Regions from separate parts of the Variovorax sp. J2P1-31 genome, predicted to be linked through region 2. Evidence: predicted binding sites of a transcription regulator. Region 2 holds the regulator's gene; the other holds the start of a gene.
The links. The regulator LexA, encoded in region 2, represses DNA repair genes until DNA is damaged. The targets are predictions, from matches to a motif close to ACTGTATNNNNATACAGT.
Positions count from the first base shown of each region.

Region 1: QTI20_RS29155 (ATP-dependent helicase) is a predicted target of LexA. The motif match lies at 2,911-2,928, and genes of this name have one in related genera.

Region 1 covers NZ_JASZYA010000005.1:118,631-127,975, reverse strand. The annotation lists gene QTI20_RS29165 (PTS sugar transporter subunit IIA) at 1-38, opposite strand, end outside; gene hpf (ribosome hibernation-promoting factor, HPF/YfiA family) at 145-474, opposite strand; gene QTI20_RS29155 (ATP-dependent helicase) at 788-2,896, opposite strand; gene corA (magnesium/cobalt transporter CorA) at 3,107-4,093, shown strand; gene QTI20_RS29145 (5'-methylthioadenosine/adenosylhomocysteine nucleosidase) at 4,205-4,933, opposite strand; gene QTI20_RS29140 (long-chain-fatty-acid--CoA ligase) at 4,947-6,626, opposite strand; gene QTI20_RS29135 (NAD(P)(+) transhydrogenase (Re/Si-specific) subunit beta) at 6,712-8,214, opposite strand; gene QTI20_RS29130 (NAD(P) transhydrogenase subunit alpha part 2) at 8,211-8,540, opposite strand; gene QTI20_RS29125 (Re/Si-specific NAD(P)(+) transhydrogenase subunit alpha) at 8,558-9,345, opposite strand, start outside.
Region 2 covers NZ_JASZYA010000001.1:1,865,023-1,874,367, forward strand. The annotation lists gene kdsB (3-deoxy-manno-octulosonate cytidylyltransferase) at 1-190, shown strand, start outside; gene adk (adenylate kinase) at 315-971, shown strand; gene QTI20_RS08630 (asparaginase) at 996-1,988, opposite strand; gene lexA (transcriptional repressor LexA) at 2,061-2,735, shown strand; gene QTI20_RS08640 (hypothetical protein) at 2,856-3,224, shown strand; gene QTI20_RS08645 (D-2-hydroxyacid dehydrogenase family protein) at 3,357-4,364, shown strand; gene QTI20_RS08650 (type IV pilus assembly protein FimV) at 4,411-6,624, opposite strand; gene QTI20_RS08655 (3-hydroxyacyl-CoA dehydrogenase) at 6,770-8,290, shown strand; gene QTI20_RS08660 (oxepin-CoA hydrolase, alternative type) at 8,316-9,095, shown strand; gene QTI20_RS08665 (Crp/Fnr family transcriptional regulator) at 9,156-9,345, shown strand, end outside.

The sequences.
Region 1 (9,345 bases), on a different contig from region 2:
ACTTGAGCGGGCGGCAGGATGGACGCTAGGCGATTCATGGGTGGGGTCGGAGCGGGGGCGATTATGCACCCCTGCCGTAAAAAGCAAAGAGCCACCCGAAGGTGGCCCGCAAGAGTATTTGCCCGAACAGGTCGAAGCCGAACCTTACATCAGACGCTTGGGTGCTGCGTGATGGTGGTCCTGGAGCTTGTCCTTGTGGCGCACGACCTGGCGGTCGAGCTTGTCGACCAGCTCGTCGACGGCGGCATAGAGATCAGCGTGGCTCGACTCCGCGAACATGTCGTTGCCCTTGACGTGGATGTTGCATTCCGCCTTCTGGCGGCTGTCCTTCTCCTTCTGCTTTTCCACCGTGAGGAGCACCTTGACATCGACCACCTGATCGAAGTGCCGGGTGATCCGGTCCAGCTTGGTGGTGACGTAGCTGCGCAGTGCAGGGGTGACGTCGAGGTGATGACCGCTGATCGTCAGATTCATGAATGACCTCCTGGAATTGACGGTTGGGAAAAATGGCCGCTGCACCGGGATTGGCGCATCGACCGGGGGGAAGGAAAACGGGGGAAGGGGAAGAGAAATGTGCAAAGAGAGGAAGGGGTCGATTCACTATGCCCAAGGCGCGAAGCGAATGCAATCCCTCGGCGGGCCGGCCCGCCGAGCGGCACCCGGGCCGCTTCCGAATTCATAGCACCGGACGCCGTGCCGGCAACGCTTGCCAGCGCGAGGAGGACCAAAGGTAACGCTGCGATGCAGGGGCTTACGACCCTTCTGCGGGCAGGGTGGGCGCGGCGCGTCAGCGCCAGCTGGCACGCATGCGCGCCAGCAGGTCGATGGTCGCGGCCGGTGGCGGCGTGTGGGGCGCGCGTGGCGGCGGAGGCGGCCAGGTGAGCTGCTCGAAACGGGCCGCATCGGCCTCGGTGACGAAGCGGCTGCGCCCGGCATAGAGATGGCGGTCGCCTCGGGCCGACTGCTGCGTCACGTAGAAGCGCTGCGGCACCAGCAGGTGCAGGTGATCCTTGGCGCGCGTCATCGCGACGTAGAGCAGGCGCCGCTCCTCCTCGAGTTCCTGCGCGCCCTGGGCCACGTCGGCCGGCAGGCAGCCGTCGACCACGTTGAGCACATGCACCGAAGTCCACTCCTGCCCCTTGGCCGAATGGATGGTCGAGAGGATCAGGTAGTCCTCGTCGAGCAGCGGCGGCCCGGGGCGGTCGCTGGTGGCCTCGGGCGGATCGAGCGTGAGCTCGGTCAGGAAGCGCTCGCGCGAGCCGTAGCCGGCCGCGAGGCGGGCCAGTTGCTCGACGTCGCCGCGGCGCAGCCCGGCGTCGTCGTGCAGGCGTTCGAGGTGCGGCAGGTACCAGCGCAGCGCGAGTTCCATGTCGGCCGGCCAGGCCAGCGAGGGGGCGCGCAGCGCGGCATAGATCTCGGCGAAGCGCGCCCATTCGACCAGCGCCGATGCGGGCGGCACGAAGGCCTGCACCGCCGCCGCCGGATCGGCCGCCACGTCCATCGCGTCGAGCAGCCGCGCGGCCGTGACCGGGCCGATGCCGGGGATCAGCTGGGTGACGCGGAAGCCCGCGATCCGGCTGCGCGGGTTCTGCGCGAAACGCAGCACCGAGAGCAGGTCCTTGACGTGCGCGGCCTCGAGGAACTTGAGCCCGCCGTACTTGACGAAGGGGATGTTGCGCCGCGCCAGTTCGAGCTCGAGCGCGGCGCTGTGGTACGAGGTGCGGAACAGCACGGCCTGCGACTTGAGCGCCAGCCCGCCCTCGCGGTGCGCGAGCACGCGGTCGGCCACCCACTGGGCCTGCTGCGCCTCGTCGGGCACCAGCACCAGCTGCGGCCGTCCGGCCGAGGGCTTGTCGGTCCAGAGCGTCTTGGCGTGGCGCTCGGCGGCCGCGGCGATCACCGCGTTCGAGACGTCGAGGATGGGCTGCGTGGAGCGGTAGTTGCGCTCCAACGTGACGATGCGCGCGGCCTGCGAGAACTGGCCCGGGAAGTCGAGGATGTTGCGCACCGTGGCGCCGCGGAAGGAATAGATCGACTGCGCGTCGTCGCCCACCACCGTGACGCCGCGCCCGTCGGGCTTGAGGCCCTGCAGGATCGCGGCCTGCAGCCGGTTGGTGTCCTGGTACTCGTCGACCAGCACATGGTCGAAGCGCTCGCCGATCAGCGCCGCCAGCGCGGGCTCGGCCACCATGCCGGCCCAGTAGAGCAGCAGGTCGTCGTAGTCAAGCGCGTGCTGCTGCTGCTTGGCCTCGACATAGGCCGCGAACAGGCGCTTGAGCTCGCTCTCCCATTCGGCGCACCAGGGGAAGGCATGCGCGAGCACCTCGGCCAGCGACCCGCAGGTGTTGACGGTGCGCGAATAGATCGACAGGCAGGTGCTCTTCTGCGGAAAGCGTTTCGCGGTGGTCGAGAAGCCCAGTTCGTGGCGCACCAGGCCCATCAGATCCTCGGCGTCGCCGCGGTCGTGGATGCTGAAATTCTCGGCCAGCCCGATGTGGGTCGCGTACTCGCGCAGCAGGCGCGCGCCGATGCCGTGGAAGGTGCCGGCCCAGGGCAGCGAAGGCGCCGCATCGGAACGCAGCCCCAGCACCTGCGCCGCGACCTGGCCGGCGCGGCGCGACATCTCCTGCGCGGCCCGGCGCGAGAAGGTCAGCAGCAGGATGCGCTGCGGATCGACGCCCTGCGCCACCAGGTGCGCCACGCGGTGCGCAAGCGTGCTGGTCTTGCCCGAGCCCGCGCCGGCGATCACCAGCAGGGGCCGCGCATCGGCGAGGGCCGCGCCCACGCCGTGCTCGACCGCCGCGCGCTGCGCCTCGTTGAGCGTCGCGAGCGCGGCCGCCAGGCGCTCGGCCTGGGTGGCGGGGACGGCGGAAACAGGATGGGCGGCAGGCTGCATCGAGGCGCTACTGTACTGGATGTTCATCCAGCCATCGACTTCGGCGCCTCATGCTGCAGTGCCATAATCGCGCCTCGCTGCAACCCCGGAGACCCGCATGGAAAGCTATCCGTCTCGGCAGCTTTCAACTCCCTCCTGAGCGTCGTTGGCGAGGGTCTTGAAAGCGCCCTTCCCGCCGCCAACCGCAAGACCTTTTCACGGGAGTGAGCCATGCTCAACATCTTCACGCTTGCCAACGGGCGCCTCGTTCAGGAAGAAATCGAGGCCCTCGAAGAGCTGTCACAGTTCCAGCCCATCTGGGTCGACCTCGAATCGCCCACGGTCGAGGAGAAGCGCTGGATCAAGCAGTACTACGGCCTGTCCATCCCCGAAGACGCGATGGACGAGGACATCGAGGAATCGGCGCGCTTCTACGAGGAAGACAACGGCGAGCTCCACATCCGCAGCGACTTCCTGATCGACGAGGAAGAGAACGCGCGCTCGGTGCGCGTGGCCTTCATCCTCAACCAGCACAACGCCGAACTGCGCAGCCGCGGCGTGCTGTTCTCGATCCATGACCAGGACATCCCGGTGTTCCGCCTCTTGCGCATGCGCGCGCGCCGCGCGCCGGGCCTGATCGAAGACGCCAAGGAAGTGCTGCTGAAGCTGTTCGACGCCGACGCCGAATACTCGGCCGACACGCTGGAGAACATCTACGACGAGCTCGAGGTGGCGGGCAAGAAGGTGCTCGAGGGCAACGTCAGCGACGAGCTGGCCGGCGAGGTGCTGGGCGCCATCGCGCGCCAGGAAGACTTGAACGGGCGCATCCGCCGCAACGTGATGGACACGCGCCGCGCGGTGAGCTTCATGATGCGCAGCAAGATGCTCAACGCCGAGCAGTTCGAGGAGGCGCGGCAGATCCTGCGCGACATCGAGTCGCTGGACAACCACACGGCCTTCCTGTTCGACAAGATCAACTTCCTGATGGATGCAACCGTCGGTTTCATCAACATCAACCAGAACAAGACCATCAAGATCTTCTCGGTGGCCAGCGTCGCGCTGCTGCCACCCACGCTGATCGCCAGCGTCTACGGCATGAACTTCCGCGTCATGCCCGAGATCGACTGGGCCTACGGCTATGCCTATGCGATCGCGCTGATGGTGGCGAGTGCGCTCGTGCCGATGTGGTACTTCCGGCGCCGGGGCTGGTTGAAATAGACCACCCCCGAGGGCTTCGCCCTCCCCCTCAAGGGGGCGATGCCAGCGGCCCGGCGAAGCCGGTTCCGCGGCATCTCTGGTAAAGACTCGCCTCCTACCGTTGGGGCTTGTCTACCCTTGGCGTTTGGGCAACGCGCGCAGCAGCGCATCCACGATCGCAGCCGAATACGGGCTCGCGACGGTGCGGATGAACTCGAGGAAATCGCCGTGGGCGGCGTCGTCGGCGCGGTCGGAGATGGTGCGCACTGCCGCGAAGGGCAGGTCGAAGTCGTGGCAGACCTGGGCGAAGGCGGCGCCTTCCATTTCCACGGCGAGGGCGTCGGGCAGCTCGGCCTGCAGCGCGTGCGCTTCGGCCGTGGTGGACACGAAGCGGTCGCCGCTGATCACCAGCCCGTGGTGCACGCGGGCCTGCGGCAGGGCGATGCGGGCGGCTTCGCGCAGCGCGGCGGCGAGCTCGGCATCGGCCGGGAAACGGCTTCTGGCGTAGAGCGGCACCTCGTGGCGCGGGAAGATCGGCGAGGCGTCCATGTCGTGCTGCAGGAAGGCCTCGGCGACCACCACGTCGCCCACCCGCACGCCGGGCCCGAGGCCACCCGCGACGCCGGTGAAGACCACGCGGCCGACGCGGAAGCGCTCGGCCAGCACCGCGGCGGTGGTGGCGGCCGCCACCTTGCCGATGCGCGCGAGCACCGCGATCACTTCATGGCCCTGCAGATGGCCCTGCCAGAAGTCGCGGCCCGCGACCGTGACCCTGCGCTCGTCGGGCATGCGCTCGAGCAGCGCGGCCAGCTCTTCGTGCATCGCCGCGACGATGGCGATCGGCGCCGCCCCGGCGTGCATCCTGCGGCCCTTCCTACTGCTTTGCGTCGCGCAGTTCGCGGCGCAGGATCTTGCCCACCGGCGTCTTGGGCATGTCGGTGCGGAACTCGATGACCTTGGGGCGCTTGTAGCCCGTGAGGTTCTCGCGGCAGAAGGCGCGCACCTGCTCTTCGGTCAGCGACGGGTCCTTGCGCACGATCACCAGCTTGACCGCCTCGCCGGTCTTCTCGTCGGGCACGCCGACGGCCGCGCATTCGAGCACGCCGGGGATCAGCGCCGCCACGTCCTCGATCTCGTTCGGGTACACGTTGAAGCCCGAGACCAGGATCATGTCCTTCTTGCGATCGACGATCTTGAAGAAGCCGCGCTCGTCGACGACGCCGATGTCGCCCGACTTGAACCAGCCGTCCTCCGTCATGACCTTGGCGGTCTCGTCGGGGCGCTGCCAGTAGCCGGCCATCACCTGCGGACCCTTGATCGCGATCTCGCCGCGCTCGCCGGGCGCCACTTCGTGGCCGGCGTCGTCGAGCAAGGTCATGCGCGTGCTCGGCAGCGGCACGCCGATGGTGCCGGTGTAGGCGGTGCTGGTGATCGGGTTGCAGCTCACCGTGGGCGAGGTCTCGGACAGGCCGTAGCCCTCGCAGATCGGGCAGCCGGTCTTCTCGAGCCAGAGCTTGGCCACGGCGCCCTGCACCGCCATGCCGCCGCCGACCGAGACCTGCAGGTGCTTCCAGTTCACGGTGCCGAAATCGGGATGGTTGGCCAGGCCGTTGAACAGCGTGTTGACCGCGGGGAAGCTGTGGAAGGTGTGCTTCGACAGCTCCTTGAGCGTGGCCGCGAGGTCGCGCGGGTTCGGGATCAGCAGCACCTTGCCGCCGGTGCGCAGGCCCAGCATCATGTTCACGGTGAAGGCGAAGATGTGATACAGCGGCAGCGCGCAGACGCTGGTCGGCTGCTCGCCGGCCGGCACCTTCTGCATCGCGGGCGAGTTCCAGGCTTCGGACTGCAGCACGTTGGCGATCACGTTGCGATGCAGCAGCACCGCGCCCTTGGCCACGCCGGTGGTGCCGCCGGTGTACTGCAGCACCGCGATGTCGTCGGGACCGACCACCGGGGCCTTGAGCGGATGCCGCCCGCCTTCGCCCAGCGCCTTGTTGAAGCGCACCGCGCCCGGCAGTTCGTAGGCCGGCACCAGCTTCTTGACCTTGCGCACCACGTAGTTGACGAGCGCGCCCTTGAGCAGGCCCAGCCGGTCGCCCATGGCGCCCAGCACGATGTGGCGGACCGGCGTGGACGCGAGGCAATGCTGCAGCGTCGCCGCGAAGTTCTCCATGATCACGATGGTCGTCGCGCCGCTGTCCTGCAGCTGGTGCTCGAGTTCGCGCGCGGTGTAGAGCGGGTTGACGTTGACCAGGATCAGGCCCGCGCGCAGGATGCCGGCCACCGCGATCGGGTACTGCAGGCAGTTGGGCATCATCACCGCCACGCGGTCGCCCTTGACCAGGCCCAGGCCCTGCAGGTAGGCCGCGAAGTCGCGGCTCTGCCGGTCGACCTCGGCATAGCGCATGTCCTTGCCCATGAAGCTGTAGGCCACGCGGTCGGCGTACTTCGAGAAGCTCTCCTCCATCAAGCCGACCAGCGAGGCATAGCTCGAGGGGTCGATGTCGGCGGGGACGCCGGGGGGATAGCTCGCGAGCCAGGGACGGTCCGTCATGTTCTTGTCTCCACTTGAGAAAAAAAGAAAGCGCCGCGACGCGGCGCCTGCGGTCTTCAGGCGAAGGCCTTGCGGCCTCCTCGGCCTACTCGATCGCCTTGCCCATGTCTTCCACGACCTTCTTGGCGTCGCCGAAGACCATCATGGTCTTGTCCATGTAGAAGAGTTCGTTGTCCAGGCCCGCGTAGCCCGCGGCCATGGAGCGCTTGTTCACGATCACCGTCTTGGCCTTGTAGGCCTCCAGGATCGGCATGCCGTAGATCGCGCTGCCCTTGGTGTGCGCCGCGGGGTTCACCACGTCGTTCGCACCCAGGATGATCGCCACGTCGGCCTGGCCGAACTCGCCGTTGATGTCCTCCATCTCGAACACCTGGTCGTAGGGCACCTCGGCCTCGGCCAAGAGCACGTTCATGTGCCCCGGCATGCGACCGGCCACCGGGTGGATCGCGTACTTCACCGTGATGCCCTTGTCGGTGAGCTTCTGCGCGAGCTCCTTGACCGCGTGCTGCGCGCGTGCCACCGCCAGGCCGTAGCCCGGCACGATCACCACCGTCTCGGCATTGCTCAAGACGAAGGCCGCGTCGTCGGCGCTGCCGCTCTTCACCGGCCGCTGCTCCTTGGCCCCGCCGCCCGCCGTGACCGCCTCGCCGCCGAAGCCGCCCAGGATCACGTTGAAGAAGCTGCGGTTCATGGCCTTGCACATGATGTAGCTCAGGATCGCGCCCGAGCTGCCCACCAGGCTGCCCGCGATGATCAGCATCGCGTTGTTCAGGCTGAAGCCGATGCCCGCCGCCGCCCAGCCCGAGTAGCTGTTGAGCATCGACACCACCACCGGCATGTCCGCCCCGCCGATCGGGATGATGATCAGCACGCCCATCACGAAGGCCAGCGCCAGCATCGCGAAGAAGGCGGTCCAGCTCTCGGTGAAGACGAACACCAGGCCCAGCGCGATGGTCAAGAGGCCCAGCACCAGGTTGAGCATGTGCTGGCCCGAGAACTGCACCGGCGCGCCCTGGAACAGGCGGAACTTGTACTTGCCCGAGAGCTTGCCGAAGGCGATCACCGAGCCGCTGAAGGTGATCGCGCCGATGGCCGCGCCCAGGAACAGCTCCAGGCGGTTGCCCGTGGGGATGGCGTAGCGCAGGAAGCCGTCGATCAGCACCGCGCCGCCATCGACCGTGACGCTGCCGATGGCCGCGGCCACCGGAGCGGCCGTGATGCCGAAGGCCCAGGGCTCTGCCACGGCGGCCACCGCGATGAACACCGCCGCCAGGCCGATCATGCTGTGCATGAAGGCCACCAGCTCGGGCATCTTGGTCATCTCGACCTTGTTGGCCATGTAGGCCCCCAGGCCGCCACCCACGACCAGCGCCACCAGCACGTAGGCGATGCCGGTGCCGAAGTCGATGTTCAGCGCCTTGGCCTGGCCATGGATCAGCGCAATCGTGGTCAGCACCGCGATCGCCATGCCGGTCATGCCGAAGACGTTGCCGCGGATGGAGGTGGTGGGGTGGCTCAGGCCCTTCAGGGCCTGGATGAAGCAGACGCTGGCAACGAGGTACAGCAGCGTGACGAGGCTCATGCTCATGCTGCGTCTCCCTGCTTGTTGGCGGCCGGGGCCTTCTTCTCTTTCTTCCTGAACATCTCCAGCATGCGCCGGGTCACGAGGAAGCCGCCGAAGACGTTGACCGCGGCCAGCGCCACGGCCAGCACGCCCATGGTCTTGCCCAGCGGCGTGGTGGTGAGCGCGGCCGCGAGCATCGCGCCCACGATCACGATCGCGGAGATCGCGTTGGTCACCGCCATCAGCGGCGTGTGCAGCGCGGGCGTGACGGTCCACACCACGTGGTAGCCCACGTAGATGGCCAGCACGAAGATGATCAGGTTGATGACGGTCGGGTTGACGGAATCCATGTCGGCTCCTTGTTCTTTTACTTGCGCGTCACTTGGCCGTCGCGCGTGACCAGGCAGGCCGCCACGATGTCGTCCTCGAGGTCGATCTTCAGGCCGCCCTCCTTGGGGCAAATCAGCTTGAGGAAGTCCAGCACGTTGCGCGCATACAGCGCCGACGCATCGGCGGCCACGCGCGCGGGCAGGTTGGTCTCGCCCACGATGGTCACGCCGTGCTTGACCACGGTCTTGTCGGCTTCCGACAGCGGGCAGTTGCCGCCCACGCCATCGGCGCCCTTGCCCGCGGCGATGTCCACGATCACCGAGCCCGGCTTCATGCTCTTGACCATTTCTTCGGTGATCAGCGTCGGGGCCGCGCGGCCCGGGATCAGCGCCGTGCTGATCACGATGTCCGCCAGCGCCACGCGCTTGGCCACTTCGACCTGCTGGCGTGCCAGCCAGCTCGCGGGCATGGGCTTGGCATAACCGCCCACGCCGACGGCCGCTTCCTTCTCTTCGGGCGTGTCGTACGACACCTCGATGAACTTGCCGCCCAGCGATTCGATCTGTTCCTTCACGCTGGGGCGCACGTCGGAGGCCTCGATCACTGCGCCCAAGCGCTTGGCCGTGGCGATCGCCTGCAGGCCCGCCACGCCCACGCCCAGGATCACCACACGCGCGGCCTTGACGGTGCCCGCCGCCGTCATGAGCATGGGGAAGAAGCGCTGGTACTGGTCGGCCGCGATCATCACGGCCTTGTAGCCGGCGATGTTGGCCTGGGAGGACAGCACGTCCATGCTTTGCGCACGGGTGGTGCGCGGGGCCGCTT
Region 2 (9,345 bases):
CGCCGGCTTCATCCGGCGCTTTCCGAGCCTGCCGCCGGCCCCGGTCGAAAGCACCGAGGCGCTGGAACAGTTGCGTGCGCTGTGGCATGGCTTTCGCATCGCGGTGCACGTCAGCGCTGACAACCCGGGACCGGGCGTCGACACGCCGGAGGACCTGGCGCGCGTGCGCGCCCTCTTCGCCAGCGGCTGAGTCCCTGTCCCGCGCGGCATTTCGTCACGAAAAACGCATGCTATCCTCGAAGCAACTCCGTCTTGCAGAGGGCCGCTTTGGCGTGCACGGCGTGACAGAAATCTAAGAACCGTCCGAGGACACCATGAGACTGATTTTGTTGGGCGCCCCCGGCGCAGGTAAAGGCACGCAAGCCGCTTTCATCTGCCGCAAATACAACATTCCGCAAATCTCGACCGGCGACATGCTGCGCGCCGCCGTCAAAGCCGGCACGCCGCTGGGCCTGCAGGCCAAGGCCGTGATGGACGCAGGCGCGCTGGTGAGCGACGACCTGATCATCAACCTGGTGAAGGAGCGCATCGCGCTGCCCGATTGCGCCAGCGGCTTCTTGTTCGACGGCTTCCCGCGCACCCTGCCGCAGGCCGACGCGATGCGCGCGGCGGGCGTCAAGCTCGACTACGTGCTCGAGATCGACGTGCCCTTCAGCGACATCATCGAACGCATGAGCGGCCGCCGCTCCCATCCGGCCTCGGGCCGCACCTACCACGTCAAGTTCAACCCGCCCAAGGTCGAAGGCAAGGACGACGCGACCGGCGAGGACCTGATCCAGCGCGAAGACGACAAGGAAGAGACCGTGCGCAAGCGGCTCGACGTCTACAGCCAGCAGACCCGCCCGCTGGTGGACTACTACGCCGCCTGGGCCCAGGCCGAGCCGGCGCTCGCGCCCAAGTACCGCGCCATCAGCGGCGTCGGCACGGTCGACGAGATCACCCAGCGCGCGCTGGCCGCCCTGGGCAACTGATCGAATCCGCCGGGCGGCGCGGGCTCACGCCTCCGGCGCCGCCAGCAGCAGTTCCAGCATCAGGGCGATGCGTGCCTTCACCGGCGTGAGGGCGCCGGCATCGCGCAGCGCCGCATGCGGCGTGGCCAGGATCCGGCCTTCGCTGCAACGGGTGGCACGCAGCACGGCCACGCCTTCCTGTTGCGCCTGCACGGCCGCAGCCTCCAGCGCCTGATGCAGCGAGCCGTTGCCCGTGGCCGCCAGCACCAGGCCCTGCACCGCATCGGCGGCGCCTGAGCGACGTTCCTGCAGCAAGGCCTCGACCAAGCGCCCGCCCGCGCCGGCGTGGCTCATGAGGATCTCCACACGCGGCCAGTCCGCGATGGCCGTCCGCCCGACCCGCGCCAGCCGCGCGGCCGCCTCGTCCTCGCGCGCCGGCCCTGGGCGCAGCCAGCGCACGGCCCCCTCCTCCACATAGCCCAGCGGACCGGCATCGCCCGAAGCGAAGGCGTCGAGGCGGTAGGTGTGGACCTTCTGCACATCCAGGGCGCCGTGCACCGTGCCGGCACAGGCGGCCATCACGCCGGACGCGCCCGGCATCGCGGCCACCGCGATCGCGTCGCGCAGGTTCTGCGGCCCGTCGGGGGCCAGCGCGGTGGCCGGGCGCATGGCGCAGGTCAGCACCACGGGCTTGGTGGGCGCCAGCACCGAGTGCAGGAAGAAGGCCGTTTCCTCGAGCGTGTCTGTGCCGTGTGTGATCACCACGCCGAGCACTTCGTCGCACGCCAGCCACTCGTTGCAGCGCGCCGCCAGCGCCTGCCACACCGCGAAATCCATGTCCTTGCTGTCCAACTGGGCGACCTGTTCGCTCTTCAGCGCCAATCCGTCGGGCAGGGACAGTTGCCGCACCAGCGCCTCCACCCCGATCTGCCCGGCGACATAGCCGAGGTTGTCGCCGGCGGAGGCCGCCTGCCCGGCGATCGTGCCGCCGGTGCCCAGCACCACCACGCAGGGGCTCGTTTCACTTTTTGTCACCATGGCTTGCAAAGTCCGGAAAACTGTTTAAAAATACAGGCACTGGATAAACAGACAGCGCCAAGGAGATTCACCATGCAGTTCGCCGTCAAGCTTACCGCCCGTCAGCAGCAGATTCTGGACCTGATCCGCGCCACCATCGCCCGGACCGGGGCGCCGCCGACGCGTGCGGAGATCGCGGCCGAGCTCGGCTTCAAGTCGGCCAACGCCGCCGAGGAGCATCTGCAGGCGCTGGCGCGCAAGGGCGCGATCGAGCTGCTCAGCGGCACCTCGCGCGGCATCCGGCTCAAGGGCGATGCGCTGCGTTCGCTCAACCAGTCCCGCGACAACCAGTTCTCGCTGTCCCTGCCGGGCATGGCCCAGCTGGCCCTGCCGCTGGTCGGCCGCGTGGCGGCCGGCTCGCCGATCCTGGCGCAGGAACACGTGGACCAGACCTACTACGTCGAGAACACGCTGTTCCAGCACCAGCCCGACTACCTGCTCAAGGTGCGCGGCATGTCGATGCGCGACGCCGGCATCATGGACGGCGACCTGCTGGCCGTGCAGTCCACCAAGGAGGCGCGCAACGGCCAGATCGTGGTGGCCCGGCTCGGCGACGAGGTCACGGTGAAGCGGCTCAAGCGCAACAAGACCGTGATCGAGCTGCACGCCGAAAACCCCGACTACCCGACCATCGTGGTGCAGCCCGGCGAGCCCTTCGAGATCGAAGGCCTGGCCGTCGGGCTCATCCGCAACACGATGCTGATGTAGGCCTCTTCCAAATCCAAACGGCTGCGCCAGGTGGCGGGCGTATGGCATGAGGCCATCACCCTGTCGCAGCCGGATCGACGCAATCCTGCCTGTGTTCAACCTCTGACTTCTGGAGTTCGCATGGGATTCGTTTTGCTCACTTTCGTGGATCTGCTGTCGCCGCTGCAATCGCTGGCCACCCGCTGGATGCCGGCGCAACGCGCACGCCGCGGCAATGGCGGCGGCATCGACCTCCGCTCGGACCTGCACTATGTGGCGGTGCGGCCCTCCTGCACGGCCAAGAACAACGATGCGCCGCACACGGCCACCGCCGCGTCGCGCGTCACGCGCCCGCTCCGCGTGGTGCGCACGGTCGACGCGCAGCAGCCGGGCCGGCGCGCCGGGCGCGTGGTGATCTCGGGCCGATTGGCCGATGTCTGCGCCGAACTCGATCGCCTCGCCGCGCTCGAGGCGGCGGAGAACATGCACAAGCCGCACGCGCTGCACTGAGCGGCAGCGCCAGCGCCGCGGCCGTGGGCCGTCGGCGCGCGACACCCTCCATGGCCCCGTGCATCCGGTTACGGGTGGTCGGTGCCATGGCATGCGCATGCTTTCGGATGACGCGAGGCACAATGGCACGCCATGAACATTGTGATTCTTGACGACTACCAGGACGCGGTGCGCAAACTGCAATGCGCGGCCAAACTCGATGCCTACGCCGCCAAGGTCTATACGAACACAGTCAGGGGCGTCGGCCAGCTGTCGGTACGGCTCAAGGATGCCGACGTGATCGTGCTGATCCGCGAGCGCACCCAGATCTCCAGGCAACTGATCGAGAAGCTGCCCAAGCTCAAGCTGATCTCGCAGACCGGCCGCATCGGCAACCACATCGACATCGGTGCCTGCACCGAACAAGGCGTGGCCGTGGCCGAAGGCAGCGGGTCGCCCCTGGCGCCGGCCGAACTGACCTGGGCGCTGATCATGGCGGCCATGCGCCGCCTGCCGCAGTACATCAGCAACCTCAAGCACGGCGCCTGGCAACAGGCAGGCCTCAAGTCGGCTTCGATGCCGCCCAACTTCGGCCTGGGTTCGGTGCTCAAGGGCAAGACGCTCTGCATCTGGGGCTACGGCCGCATCGGCCGCATGGTGGCGCGCTACGGCCAGGCCTTCGGCATGCAGGTGCTGATCTGGGGCCGCGACCAGAGCCGGGACCAGGCGCGCTCCGACGGCTTCCAGGTCGCCACCAGCCGCGAGGCCTTCTTCGCCGCCGCCGACGTGCTGACCATCCACCTGCGCTTGAACGACCAGACCCGCGGCATCCTGACGCTGGAGGACCTGTCGCGCATGAAGCCGACCGCGCTGTTCGTCAACACCTCGCGCGCCGAACTGGTCGAGCCCGATGCCCTGCTCGCGGCGCTCAACCGCGGGCGCCCCGGCATGGCGGCCATCGACGTGTTCGAAAGCGAGCCGCCGCTGCAGGGCCACGCGCTGCTGCGGCTGGAGAACTGCATCTGCACGCCGCACATCGGCTATGTCGAGCAGGACAGCTACGAGCAGTACTTCGGCCAGGCCTTCGACAACGTCGTGAGCTTCATCCGCGGCAACCCCACGAACATCGTGAACCCGGGCGCGCTGCAGGTCCGACGCTGAGGCGCCGCCCCGGCGCCCGCGCCGCGGGCCCGGTGGCGCCGTTCATTCAGGTCCGCCGCTTGGGCTTGGGGGCGATCTCGGCCTCGGTGGCGGGATCGAAGAGCTGCAGGTCCGGCGGCGCGGTCGGTGCCGGCGTGTCGATGTCGAACGACAGCCAATCCGAGGGCGCCGGCGTCGGCCGCTGCGAAGGGTCCTGCGGCTCCAGCGCCGCCGGCGTCGTCGTGGCGAGCAGCGTGGTGTCGAAGTCGATGATTCCGTTGGCCGCCTCGCGCTGCGCGCGCCCGATGGCCGCCAATTCCGTCTCGCGTGCCAGGCCCTCGTCGAGCGTGCCGTAGATCGACGGCAGCGAGGCACCCGGCACCGTGACCGCGGCGTCTCTCAGCGCATCGGGCTGCGTCTCCTGCATCTCGTGACGTGCCTGCAGGTCGACCGCCAGCATGGTCGATTCCAGCCCCGCATCGTGGGTGTCGAGGAAGGACAGCGGCGTCACCGGCGTCGGCGGCGCGCTGTGGGGGTCGATGACCTCCTTGGCCACCGAGTACAGCAGCAGCAGTTCGCGATAGGCCGCCAGATCGAAACTCTCGTCGCCACCGCGGGCGCCGGGCTTGCGGAAGACCAGCTCCTCGATCAGGCCCAGGGTGTCCGGCCCGGGCCACTCGGCCTCGATGCGCGCCAGGGCTTCGCGGTAGTGCTCGAGGCCGTTGCCCGCTTCGGCGAAATGATCGAACACCGGCACCTCGGCATTGAAGGCGCGCTCGAACTCGCTGGCCACCCGTGCGTAGTCTTCGCGCCGGTCCAGCGAATGGTAGATGCGCAGTAGGTCCAGGTAGGCCAGCGCGCTGGTCTCCGGGTTGTCGGCGATGTGCTCGCTGAGCACCGCGATGGCCTGGTCGTGCTGGCCCAGGGAGACGAAGAAGTCCGACTGCTGCTGCACGTCGAACAGCTCCTCGGTGTTGACATAGCGGGCCGGCGGCTCGGACTGCTCCAGCGACTGCGGCACCGTGTCGTCGAAATGCACGCTGTGCGCCACGGGCTCGGCGACCGATGCGACCGATGCGCTCGCGGCAGACAGGACGGCCGGCCGCAGGTCGGCATTCAGGCTGCCGTGCACCGAGGGCGCGGCGGGAGGCTCGACCGCCTCGGGCGCGATGCTGCTGGGTCCGCCGTCGTCCCGCATCGGCGCATCGCCCCACCACGCGGGCCGATCGCCGCCGTTCCGTACCAGGCGGTACAACAGGGCCAGCGCGATGAGCGCGAGCAGCAACAGCAGCACCAGGATGTAGACCAGCGGATTGGCATAGCGGCTGTCGCGCGCTTCGGCCAGTTCGCTGCGCATCTCCATCAGCATGCGCTGGTTTTGGGCGCTCTGCTCACGCAGCGACTTGAGCGTCGCCTCGAGGGATTGCAGGCGTTCGTTGGCGCGCTGAAGCTCGTCGGGCGGCACCGCAGCCGCCGCGTCGACGGCCGCCGGCGCCGAAGCGCCCTGGGCGGGCGACGGTGCCGCCGCCGACGCACCCGCTGCCGGCGCCGAGGCCGCGGCCGCGGGGTTGCGCACCGAGGCCGGATCCAGCCCTTCGAGTTGCAGGCGCGCGCCGCTGGCCACGGGCTGGGGCGGCTGCACGGCGGCAACGGCCGGCGCGGCCGGCACGGTGGAGGCCACCACGGGCGGCTTGGCGGATGCGACGGCGCGGCGCGGCGCGGCGGCCCGCTGCACGGGCCGGCGGGCCTCGCCCGCGTCCGCGTTGCGATTGCGCACCGTGGCCGGCCGCGGTGCGGGCGCGCGGGCGCGCTCGCGGGGCGCCGACGGCGCGGAAACACCGCTGTCGGCATCGCCGGACGCGGCGAAGGAAGACCCAGCCGCGCGCGCGCCGCCCGAAGGCTCGCTGCGGGCACCGACGGAGGGAAGGGAGCGCGCGACGGCCGTGTCCGCGCCGCCCACGACGCCCACATCGGAAGGCATGTCGGCCAGCAGCACGTACTGGCGCGAGGAATTCATCTGGCAGCCGGCGCGCACGGTCAGTTGCAGCACCGGCTCGTCGACGGGCACGCTCGAGCGCACATGCAGGCGCGCGGTCCCCGGCGAAGCGCCCGCGCCTGCAGATACAGTCACGCGTCGATCGTCGACGCGCGTGCTGCCCTGCAGGAGTTCGACTTCCGCGCACAGCGCATCCCGGCTCTCGCCTTCGGCCAGCGTCACCGGGATCACGAGGTCGAGCGGACGCCCGACCCACGCGGCACCCTGCGGTTGGCCGAGCGTCAATGCGATCGAGGGCAGGGCAAAGCCGAGTAAAAACAGGGGCGCCGCGAGTTTGTGAAAGTGCAAGATGAACCCAGAAGGCAACCTAAAGTAAACACATTTTGACACGTTTGTCACGCTACCCATTACACACCGGATCTTTATCAAAATGATTGTGAACTATTCCAAAGTGGCCGTGGTCGGCGCCGGCGCCATGGGCCGCGGCATCGCCCAGATCGCGGCGCAGGCCGGCAGCACCGTGCTGATTTTCGACACTTTCGCCGGCGCGGCCGAACGCGGCCGCGGCGCCGTGATCGCCCAGTGGCAAAAGCTGCACGAAAAGGGAAAGTTCGATGCCGCCCAACTGGCTGCGCTGGGCGACCGGCTGCACGCCGTCGAGTCCCTCGGCGCCCTCGCCGATTGCGACCTGGTCATCGAGGCCGTGGTGGAAGACATGGCGGTCAAGCGCCAGCTCTTCCGCGAACTGGAAGCCCTGGTGGCCCCGTCGGCCACGCTCGCGACCAACACCTCGTCGCTCTCGGTCACCGCGATCGCGGCCGGGCTCGCGCACCCGGAACGCATCGCCGGCTTCCATTTCTTCAATCCGGTGCCGCTGATGAAGGTGGTCGAAGTCGTCGCGGGCTTCAAGACCGACGCCGCCGTGCTGACGCGACTGGCGGGCTACGCGGGCCAGATGGGCCACAGCGCGGTGCAGGCCCAGGACACGCCGGGCTTCATCGTCAACCATGCGGGCCGCGGCTTCGGCACCGAGGCACTGCGCATCGTCGGCGAAGGCGTGGCCGACTTCGCCACCGTCGACCGCATCCTCAGGGACCAGGCCGGCTTCCGCCTCGGCCCCTTCGAGCTCATGGACCTCACGGCGCTGGACGTCTCGCATCCGGTGATGGAATCGATCTACCGGCAGTACTACGAAGAGCCGCGCTATCGCCCCAGCGTGATCACCGCGCAGCGCCTGGCCGCGGGCGCGCTGGGCCGCAAGACCGGCGAAGGCTTCTACCGCTACGTGGACGGCGCGGCGCAGGTCGCGCCCGAACCCGCAGCGCCCACGGTCGATGTGCTGCCGCCGGTCTGGGTGTCGCCGCGCGCGGCCCGCCGCGCCGAGCTGCTCAAGCTGGTCCACACGCTGGGCGCGCAGATCGAAACCGGTGCCGCGCCCTCCTCGCTCGCGCTGATCCTGATCGCGCCGCTGGGCTTCGACGTGACCACCGTGGCCGCGGTCGAGCGCCTCGATGCGACGCGCACCGTGGGCATCGACCTGATGATCGACGATGCCGCGACCAAGCGCCGCGTGCTGGCCACCAACCCCGCGACCCGGCGCGACATGCGCGATGCGGCGCACGCCCTGTTCGCGCGCGACGGCAAGGCGGTGAGCGTGATCCGCGACAGCGGCGGCTTCGTGACGCAGCGCGTGGTCGGCACCATCGTCAACATCGCGGCCGACATGTGCCAGCAGCGCGTCTGCTCGCCGGCCGACCTCGAGACCGCGGTGCGCCTGGGCCTGGGCTATCCGCGCGGCCCGCTCGCGATGGGCGACCTGTACGGCCCGACCAACATGCTGGAGGTGCTGTTCAACCTGCAGACCGTCTACGGCGACCCGCGCTATCGCCCGAGCCCCTGGCTGCGCCGGCGCGGCGCGCTGGGCCTGAGCCTGATGCACGAAGAAGAATGAAGCCATAGACCGGACCGGAGACAGCATGACCGCCGAACTCAAGAGCACGACCGAAGGCAGCACGATGGTGCTGACCCTCTCCAACCCCTCGCTGCGCAACGCGCTCGATCCGGCCATCTATGCGGCCGGCGTCGAGGCCCTCAACGGCGCCGAGAACAGCGCCGACATCCGCAGCGTGGTCATCGTGGGCGAAGGCCCGTGGTTCTGTGCCGGCGGCTCGCTGCAACGGCTGCAGGCCAACCGGCAGCAGCCCGCTTCGGTGCAGGCCGAGTCGATCGAAGGCCTGCACAACTGGATCGACGCGATCCGCACCTTCCCCAAGCCGGTGATCGCGGCGGTCGAGGGCGCGGCCGCCGGCGCCGGCTTCTCGCTGGCGCTGGCCTGCGACCTGGTGGTGGCGGCGCGCGATGCGGTGTTCGCCGCCTCGTACATCAACGTCGGCCTCTCGCCCGACGGCGGCATGAGCTGGCACCTGGCGCAGGCGCTGCCGCGCCAGCTGGCCACCGAATGGCTCATGGGCGGCGAGCGCATCGCCGCGCCGCGCCTGCATGCGGCCGGCCTGGTCAACGAACTCGCCGACACCGGCCAGGCGCTGTCGGCCGCGCTGCGGCTGGCGGCCCACCTGGACGGCAAGGCGCCCAATGCGCTGGCCAGCATCAAGGAGCTGCTCAACGAGGCACGCGGCAACGCGCTGTCGACCCAGCTCGCGCAGGAGCGCGACCAGTTCGTGCGCAACCTGCACCATCCCAACGCGGGGATCGGCATCGAGGCCTTCCTCGCCAAGCAGAAACCCCGCTACGCCTGACGCTCCACGCGTCGCTCCCGGGACATCTTTGCCCCTTTCAGTCTCCGACAGGACAGACCTATGGACGAGCCCATTCTTACCATCGACGAACGCGAGGCGATCAACAACGGTCGCTGGTTCTCTTCTCTTTCTCCCTCATTGCGACACGACATCCTCCGATGCGCTTACGTCAAACGTCACAAGGACGGCGATCTGCTCTGCGCCCGCGGCGACCCGCCCGAGCAATGGATCGCCTGCGCCCGGGGCGCGG